DNA from 2 places in the Halomonas sp. GT genome. Region 2 is predicted to be linked to the other one. Evidence: riboswitches for the same ligand, from Rfam matches in the RefSeq annotation. Region 2 holds a riboswitch; the other holds the start of a gene.
What was found. A riboswitch is a leader RNA that binds a small molecule or an ion and turns the genes downstream of it on or off. The one in region 2 is predicted to bind thiamine pyrophosphate.
Positions count from the first base shown of each region.

Region 1: linked by a shared signal. The riboswitch ahead of thiM (hydroxyethylthiazole kinase) and the one ahead of B6A39_RS13500 (sodium:solute symporter) in region 2 are both predicted to bind thiamine pyrophosphate.

Region 1 covers NZ_CP020562.1:221,248-225,745, forward strand. The annotation lists gene B6A39_RS01070 (LysR family transcriptional regulator) at 1-804, opposite strand, end outside; gene thiE (thiamine phosphate synthase) at 801-1,415, opposite strand; gene thiM (hydroxyethylthiazole kinase) at 1,405-2,214, opposite strand; TPP riboswitch at 2,239-2,334, opposite strand; gene B6A39_RS01085 (hypothetical protein) at 2,390-2,734, opposite strand; gene B6A39_RS01090 (DUF2237 family protein) at 2,893-3,267, opposite strand; gene gloA (lactoylglutathione lyase) at 3,541-4,074, shown strand; gene B6A39_RS01100 (DUF6164 family protein) at 4,076-4,441, shown strand; gene B6A39_RS01105 (cupin domain-containing protein) at 4,490-4,498, opposite strand, start outside.
Region 2 covers NZ_CP020562.1:2,919,554-2,924,051, reverse strand. The annotation lists gene B6A39_RS13515 (CoA-acylating methylmalonate-semialdehyde dehydrogenase) at 1-1,009, shown strand, start outside; gene B6A39_RS13510 (hypothetical protein) at 1,059-1,754, opposite strand; gene B6A39_RS13505 (peroxidase-related enzyme) at 1,954-2,535, shown strand; TPP riboswitch at 2,635-2,742, shown strand; gene B6A39_RS13500 (sodium:solute symporter) at 2,732-4,120, shown strand; gene corA (magnesium/cobalt transporter CorA) at 4,155-4,498, shown strand, end outside.

The DNA of each region.
Region 1 (4,498 bases), 1.5 Mb from region 2:
TGGGTAAATCGCATGGATATCTAGCAAAGCAGGGGTTAAATTCTGCAAGATGGGTACTAGGCGCCCGTTCGTAATGCTATCAGTCACTAAAAAGCTGGGCTGTTGCGCTATCCCTAAGCCTGCTTCAGCAGCATGCGTCAGCATATCCCCATTATTACTCTCTAGGGGGCCAGAAACACTAAGTAGTTGATGACCAATCCTCCAATCGCCACTGTTTTGGCCGCTTCGGTAGCGAAGGCAGCGGTGAGATGCCAAGTCGTTACTAGTCAGCGGCGTGCCATGCTGAGCGAGGTAATCAGGTGACGCGCAAAACAGCATCCGGCACTTGGTGAGCCGCCGCGCCACTAAGCTAGAGTCGGGTAGGTTGCCAATGCGAATGGCGACATCGTAGCCCTCTTCCAGCAAATCAACGCGGCGGTCGTTTAGATCCAAACGCACCTCAAGCCCTGGGTGCGTCTGCATAAACTGTGCAACCAGCGGCGAAAGATAGCGTGTGCCGAAGCTCATCGGGCCATTGATGCGCAACTGCCCGCTTACCGTACTGGTGCCACTGCCGATTTCTGCCGCTGCCTCGTCTAAAGCGATCAAAATGCTTTGTGCACGAACGAGATAGCGTTCGCCCGCTTCAGTAAGATGTAGCCGCCGAGTGGTACGCTGAATAAGCCGAGCACCTAATGCCTCTTCAAGCGCCATTACTTGGCGAGATATCCGAGTGCGGGAAAGATCTAGCGCTTCGGCCGCGCGGGTGTAGCTACCCATCTCAGCGACCTTTACAAACGCAGCAATATGGTCGAGCTGGTTCATTGCGCGTGGAACGCCTGTGCAGCCAGGCGGGGGTCTGGCTGGCCACAAATAGCAGAAATAACCGCAACACCGTTTGCCCCAGCAGCTTTCACGTGAGCCATGTGTTCAGCTTTTAACCCGCCAATCGCGACACATGGGAGTTGGCAAGCATTGGCAAGCTGTGCCAGCCCATCAAAGCCAATTGGCTGGGCGTGGTCTTGTTTACTGCCCGTCGCAAACACAGGCCCTAAACCGACGTAATTGAGCAACTCGATGGGAGCCTTCTGAAGTTGGGCTAGAGTGTTAATTGAAAGCCCGATAATGGCGTGCTGGCCGAGTGTGGTTCGCGCTTCTTGAACAGCCGTGTCGCTTTGCCCGACATGTAAGCCATCGGCCTGACTGGCTACAGCCACGCTCAGGCGGTCATTAATGATCAGTGGAACGCCGCTACCTGCTAACAGCGCTTTGAGACGTTTGGCCTGGGCGATCATGTGCTCGTCACTAGCGTGTTTATCACGCAGTTGCACCATGGTAATGCCACCCTGTACAGCAGCTTCAACCGTTTTTTCCAGGCCCATGCCAGCGCATAGACCCGTATCGGTGACTAAATAGAGCGAAAGATCAAACGGCATGCACCGCCTCCCATTGAGCAAGAGTCGAAAGGTCGTCAGGGGATAACTGATACAGCGCGTCCAATAGCGCCACTTGGAAACTGCCAGGGCCTTGAGCCTGCTCGCCTGCGCGGCTTCCAGCGATGCTGAAACACGCCAAAGCGGCCAGGCTGGCCGCCAGCGGCTGCTCGCGGTTTGCGGCCACAAAGCTTGCCACCAGCGCACTCAATCCGCAGCCCAAGGTAGTCACACGTGGCATGAGTGCGTGCCCACCTTTAAGCCGATAATGATCCGTGCCATCGGTGATGAAATCGCTCTCGCCAGTGACCGCCACCACGCAGTGATGCCGCTGTGCTAACGCAATGGCTGCGGTTGTAGCTTCTTGGGTGCTAGCAGTCGCATCGACTCCACGCCCTTGGCTGGCGAGTCCGTTAAGTGATTGAATTTCTGAGGCGTTGCCACGAATAACGCTAGGCTGATAAGCCAGCAGCGTCTCGCAAACACGCAGGCGAAATGTGGTAGCACCAACAGCTACAGGGTCAAGCACCCACGGAATATCGTTTTCATGAGCAATGCGCGCGGCAATTACCATGGCGTCAGCCCAGGGAGAGGAAAGGGTGCCAATATTGATGGATAGCGCGCCAGACATAGCCGTGAACTCAGCCACTTCTTCTTGAGCATGCAGCATGGCGGGGGAAGCACCTGTCGCCAATAGCAAGTTAGCGGTGCTATTCATCGCCACATAGTTGGTAATGCAATGTACCAGCGGTGTGGCAGCGCGCAGATCGCGGAGATAATCGCCGAGTGGGCGTGAAGGCATAATATCCTCCCGGCTGGGAGGTGATGCAGTTGCACCACGACTCCCTACGCCGGTGTTATCCGGTTCAGGTTCAAAGGGTGCTTCTCAGCCCGTTAAGCAAGGGCGCCCCTGTCGTGATGGTACTATCCTTGGCTTAGATCAATCTGTAAAGCCTGGGAAACGCTATGAGCAAATATCAACGAAACGAGATGCGTGTTCCGTAGGTGAGCATCTCATCAGGCGTTATCGCTTTACCCTCGACACCAATCATTTCATCGCCACACTGGTCGGCAAACGTAAGCACACCATGAGTGAGGCCAAGTTGACCAAGTGTGTCGCGAATTTCACCGGTGCCCAAAAACGTGCTGACATGGCCCTGGGCATTGGTTAAATCAGAAACACCATTAGCGTGATGGAAGCGAACCTTATAGATACCGTCCATTGATTCAACTTCCACAATCGGTGAAAAGCCATTGTTTATGGCATGGGCTAACTGCTTTAACGTTAGGTGGTCGCCGAGGGTCATATCAATCGAGGTCATGACAAACTCCAAGTGGCTGCCTTCAATGGGGCATCACAATATTCTCTACAGAAACGTAACAGATATCGGAATTAACAATCATCCAATGTCATAAAGGTTAAGATTTTTTAGTGTAGAAGATTTGCATAAAAATTCCAGAAGTTCATACCCTGTGCGGCCTAATAAACAGCGTCTAGTGCATGCTGCCGCAGCGTGATGAGTGGAACAATTTCGAGTGTTTTTTCATGGGTACCAGAAAGGACAACCGGTGGGGCTAGCCCGACCTGGGCAGCCTCTTGCCAACGGCTGGCACAGATGCACCAGCGGTCACCCGGTTTTAGGCCCGGAAACCCATATTCTGGGCGTGGAGTCACTAGATCATTGCCTTGGGCTCTTGAAAACGTTAAAAATTCTTCGGTTACCATCGCGCATACGGAATGTGTGCCAGCATCGTCAGGCCCGGTGCGGCAAAAACCATCGCGGTAAAAACCGGCTTTAGGGTCATGGCAGCAAGGGGTTAATGGTTCACCCAGCACGTTGCGGTCACGAGACATGTTGGCTCCTCTTTCATAGACGCACAGAGAGCGGGCCAGAAACATCTAAACGGAGCCCACCATTACGGTACTAATACAGCATGTTGATGTAAGGTATTCGAATCAGGAATTGATAAGCCGCATACTATAAAACTGACTGACCATTACAGGTTGTTAAAGTTTTGTACAGGTTTTGAGATTCGTCAACGTCTTTGTTTGAATACGCGTCTATGTGAATACGTACTTGTGGAAATACATCCCTGTAGAAATACGTACTTGTGAAAGGAGAAGCTTATGTCGTTTCAAGGCGAACAACATCCCGGAGTCGTGTCCGTTGCGCCGCAAACCCAAGGGTTTCGCTTAAATCACACGATGTTGCGGGTGAAAGATCCCGAACGTGCGCTAGCGTTCTACTCCAAGGTATTTGGAATGCAGGTACTACGCCGGCTGGATTTTGAAGAGATGCAATTTTCGCTCTATTTTCTAGCCAATCTCGAAATCAGCGATAACGTGCCGGAAGATACTCAAGCACGCACTGCCTGGACCTTCAGTCAGAAAGGCTTGCTGGAGTTGACGCATAATTGGGGCACAGAAGATCAGCAGGATTTTGCCTATCACGATGGTAACGCTGAACCCCAAGGGTTCGGTCATATCTGCTTTAGTGTGCCTGACCTAGACGCTGCTCAAGCATGGTTTGATGAACATGAGGTGACATTCGTCAAGCGCGCGGACCAGGGCAAGATGAAAGACGTTATCTTTGTCAAAGATGCAGATGGCTACTGGATCGAGGTGATTCAGGCAGATCGCATGGCGGCCAAGGGCGACTAACATGGCCCACTTGCTGTTTCGGCTGCGCCATGTGACCGATGAAGAGGCGTTAGAAGTACGCCAATTGCTAGATGAGCAGGGCTTTGATGTCTATGAAACCCAGGCAGGATTTTTTCGCCTGGGTGTCGATGCAATTTGGCTGCGTAATACCGCTCAGCGCGAGGACGCTGAAGCGGCATTGGCGGCATATCAGGAAAAGCGTCAAGCCAAAGCCCGGCGAGAGCACGAAGAAGCGGTTGCCAGTGGCAATGCGCCAACATTATGGCGGCGCTTCCTCGCCCACCCCGTGCAAGTTGTACTGGTAATGGTCGCCGTGGTGCTGATCGCCCTATTAACGCTGCTGCCGTTTATTGGCTTGGTAAACTAAATGTGTAAAACGGTTTTGTAGATTGGCTTTTCAAATTAGTTTTTCAGATTAGTTGGG
Region 2 (4,498 bases):
AGCCATCGCAACGGGAAATACCTTTGTATTGAAACCGTCTGAGCAAGATCCTAGTTCCACCATGCGACTGGTTGAACTTGCCCATGAGGCGGGCGTCCCGGCAGGCGTTTTAAACGTAGTCCATGGCGGCCCAGATGTTGCCAACCAGATCGCCGATCATCAGGATATTAAAGCACTTTCGTTTATTGGCTCGACCCATGTGGGCTCCTTGCTTTACAACCGTGCAGCCGCCGCAGGTAAGCGTATGCAGTCGATGATGGGAGCTAAAAACCACTGTGTTGTCATGCCGGATGCCAACCGTAGTCAGGCGATTGATAGCCTACTTGGTTCGGCGTTTGGTGCTGCTGGTCAGCGCTGCATGGCTAACTCGGTTGTCGTGCTAGTAGGCGAGGCTCGTGAGTGGCTAAAAGATATTGAGGAAGGCGCACGTAGCATGAAAGTCGGTCCTGGCACTCAGCGCGATGCAGACCTAGGGCCGCTTGTCTCACCTCAAGCGAAAGAGCGCGTTGAACGCCTGATTACAGCAGGTGAAAAAGAGGGCGCTAAACTACTGGTAGACGGCCGTGGCTGCACGGTAGATGGCTATCCAAACGGTAATTTTGTTGGCCCAACGCTGTTTGCCGATGTGACCGCTGATATGACGGTGTACCGGGAAGAGATTTTTGGTCCAGTGCTGTGTGTGGTCAGTGTGGAAACGCTGGATGACGCCATTGCGTTTATCAACGCTAACCCTAACGGCAACGGTACGTCGATATTTACCAACTCAGGCTGGGTAGCTCGGCGCTTTGAAACCGACATCGACGTAGGCCAAATTGGTATCAACGTTCCGATTCCTGTACCCGTCGCGTACTTCAGCTTTACGGGTTCGCGAGCTTCCAAGCTTGGCGACTTGGGGCCGAATGGCAAGCAGGCAATTACCTTCTGGACGCAAACCAAAACGGTCACGGCCCGCTGGTTTGAGCCAGAAAATGTATCTAGTGGGATTAATAGCACTATTTCGTTGAGTTAATTGCACTATGTAAAAGCCCCGCAATAAGTGGGGCTTTTACAGTGTCGACTCAAGTATCCTGAAATAGTGGCAGGCTTCTTTTTAGGAGCTGGCCGATAGGGCCAAGCTGACTGGCGTGCATGACAAGAATGGTCGGAGTGACAGTTTGCGTTTTTGCATTGTGAGGAACTAGCAGCGCAAATTCACCTTCTTCGAGATGAAATTCATGGAGCTCACGCAAGCCATCGGGTGTTTCGCACTGAGAGCAGCGGTAGTTATCATCTTCGCCATAAACTAAGCGATGATACATCTTGAAGAGCGTATAAATGGCTAAACCGCCTTTCAAAGCAGGCCAGCGGGAAGGCGTACTGCGCAGCGTATCAGAAACAATGCTGCCCTCGGCTTCTGCGTTGGCGAATACGCTAGCCAGTGGTGCTGAAAGAAGCGACGTGTTAGCGCTTAACGACGTCTCGTGTTCTTGAGGGTTCGAGGAGACCTCGTTAACCACTCGGTGGAAATCATCTAACGAGGCAAGCGGAAAGTCTTTGTGCTTTAGATCACTTGGCTCGAAGCCGCCGTTTTCCCAGCCATGGATAACGCGGAGCGTAGCACGCGCTTGATGCATAGGCAGTGCGAGAAGGATGTGTAGCATTATCCGAATATGAAGCTGTCGCTCATCAGTGTCGTTTTTAAACGCACAATAAGGGTCCGCAAAAAGAGTATGCAAGCGCCCAGGCGTATGCTCTTTGGCTTCGGAATAATGCATATTGGTGTCCCTGTTAATTGCCGCTTGACGCATTCACTGCACGGCTTATATGTCATTGAATAGTTGAGAGTATGGACAGCGTTAGCCGCGATTGAAAGTCACTTTGTTTAGTATTTTGTTACCGAATCGCGTTATCCAACAACATAATTGTTTAATCAAAACAAAAATTTAAAGCTAAATCAGGAAATGAGGTGTAACGATGACTAATCGACTGAGCCGTTTTCGTGTACCAGAAACGCTGGATGAGCTGCCTGACGATATCCGTGATGCAATATTAAAAGTACAAAGCAAGGCGGGATTTGTGCCCAATGTGTTCTTAATGCTGGCGCACCGCCCTGAGGAGTTTCGTGCTTTCTTTGCTTATCACGATGCTTTGATGGAGCGTGAATCTGACACGCTGACTAAAGCTGAGAAAGAAATGATTGTTGTGGCCACCAGTGCTCGCAATCGTTGCCTCTATTGTGTTGTTGCCCATGGCGCGTTATTGAGAATTTATAGTAAAGACCCTTTAGTCGCTGACAATGTCGCTATCAATCATCTGACGGCAGGGCTGAGCGAACGCCATCGTATAATGCTGGATTTTGCATTGCACTGTGGGATTGAGATTGGTGAGTTTTCTACTATGTGGCAAACAACATTAGAGCAAGCAGGTTTTACGCTAGAGGATTGTTGGGATATTGGCGCCATTGCTGCTTTTTTCGGTATGTCGAATCGGTTAGTTACAATGGCGGGTACGCCCCCCAACGAGGAGTTTTATTTGATGGGACGCCTGCCACGCTAGTAGGGAAAAGACGCACACCTAGGCGTTACTCGCCGACATATTTTACTAACGCCCAGCCTTTACTAACGAGTCGCTTTCGCCGAGGATAGCGTCTCCATTCACTGTCGCCAGGGGAGCCCGCACCTGTTGGGCTGAGAATGCGCACTGCGCAGACCCTGGAACCTGATCCGGTTCATACCGGCGGAGGAAGTGCGACATGCCTTACCTAACGTCAGCCGTACTTGGTGCGGCGCTACTCTGTTTCGCTTTTCTGGGCCTGCGTGCACGCCATGTGCAAGGGTCGCTTGATGACTATGTTACGGCACGAAACTCACAAACTGCGTCCACATTGGGGTTCTCTTTTCTAGCATCGGGAATGGGTGCCTGGATTCTATTTGCGCCGCCTGAAATTGGTGCCTTTGTTGGTCCGTTAGCGTTGGCAGGATATGCCATTGGCTCTGCGCTGCCGTTTATCGTGTTGGGGTTGTACGGGCCAAAAATTCGTCGCGCATTGCCGGAAGGCAGAAGCATCGCCGAATTTGCCCACGCTTGTTACGGTAAAGGTGTGCGCCATTGGGTGTTACTAGTGTCCGTGGCCTATATGGGCTGTTTTTTAGCAGCGGAGCTGACAGCGATAGGTGCTATTACCGCGCTGCTTTCAGATGTACCTCCCGCACTGGTGATTATTGGCGTTGCGCTCACTACCTTGGTGTATACGGTGATTGGTGGATTGCGTGCAAGCCTCGCAACTGATCGTTGGCAGGCATGGCTTTTGCTGGCCCTGTTATTAGCCGTGGGTAGCGTTGCGATTTGGCGGTTACCAACCATGCCGAATGACGCAGTCATGCCCTCTATTCCTATCGCAAGTGCGCTTAGTGTTGCTCTAACGCTCGTGATTGCGGTAACCGCCGCCAATCTTTTTCACCAAGGCTATTGGCAGCGTGTATGGGCTGCCCAGGATGATCAGAGTTTAGGTCGAGGCGCTTGGCTAGGCGGTGGTTTGACCGTGCTTGTTGTGATGGTAATTGGTGGTGTCGGTATAATGGCCGCCATGAGCGGTGTTTCGCTAGGAGAACCACCTATTCCTTTCTTTGCGTTGTTAACAGATGCGCCTGCCTGGGTGGCATTACCTGCATTAGTCTTGGCAGTCACGCTAGTGACCTCAAGTGTCGATACGCTGCAAAACGGTATAGCGTCCCTGATAGTTGGGCGTGGCGGTGAACAACATGCAGCATCTTTAACTACCGCACGTTGGATAACGGTCGCAATGATGGTGCCGGTGGTATTTATTGCACTGCAAGGACTGTCAGTGCTGCGACTCTTTTTGATAGCTGACCTACTTTGCGCTGCCATCGTGGTGCCTGTGCTGCTCGGCCTGTGGCAACGTATGACACCAGTGGCGGCGATTGGTGGCGGTATCGCTGGATTGGTAGGGGCAATACTGCCGGGATGGCTAAGCCAGGGAAGCATCGCAGCTGGCATCATGGCGGCTACCTTTCCAGGCAGTATTCCAACGTTAGGGCCTTTTTTAGGGGCATTGCTGGCGTCTATAGTCGTCAGCATGACACTGGCATACTTGCCTAATCGTCAAAACGTTAGGACGTAACGTTAAGCCGTGAGCCAACTTAACAGGGACGATCATGATTCGCAGCCTACTAACGACGTCAGACGGTGATGTGCGCGAAGGCGATGAACGCCTAGTAGATGACTGGCAAGCAATGCCCGGCAGCCACCTATGGATAGACATGAAAGGTGAGCCTGAGGAGCGTGAGCGCCAGCTATTGGAGCGTTTTGATTGCCACCCAATGGCAATTCAAGATGCTCACAAGGAGCGACATCCGCCTAAAATTGAAGAGTTTGAGCACCACACGTTGATTATTTACCGAGGTATTTCATCGTTTGATGCTCAGCTAAACTTCGTGCCTCAGCAGGTGTGTTTCTTCATTGGAGAGCGTTTTCTAATCACGCTGCACGCCGGTGAGGC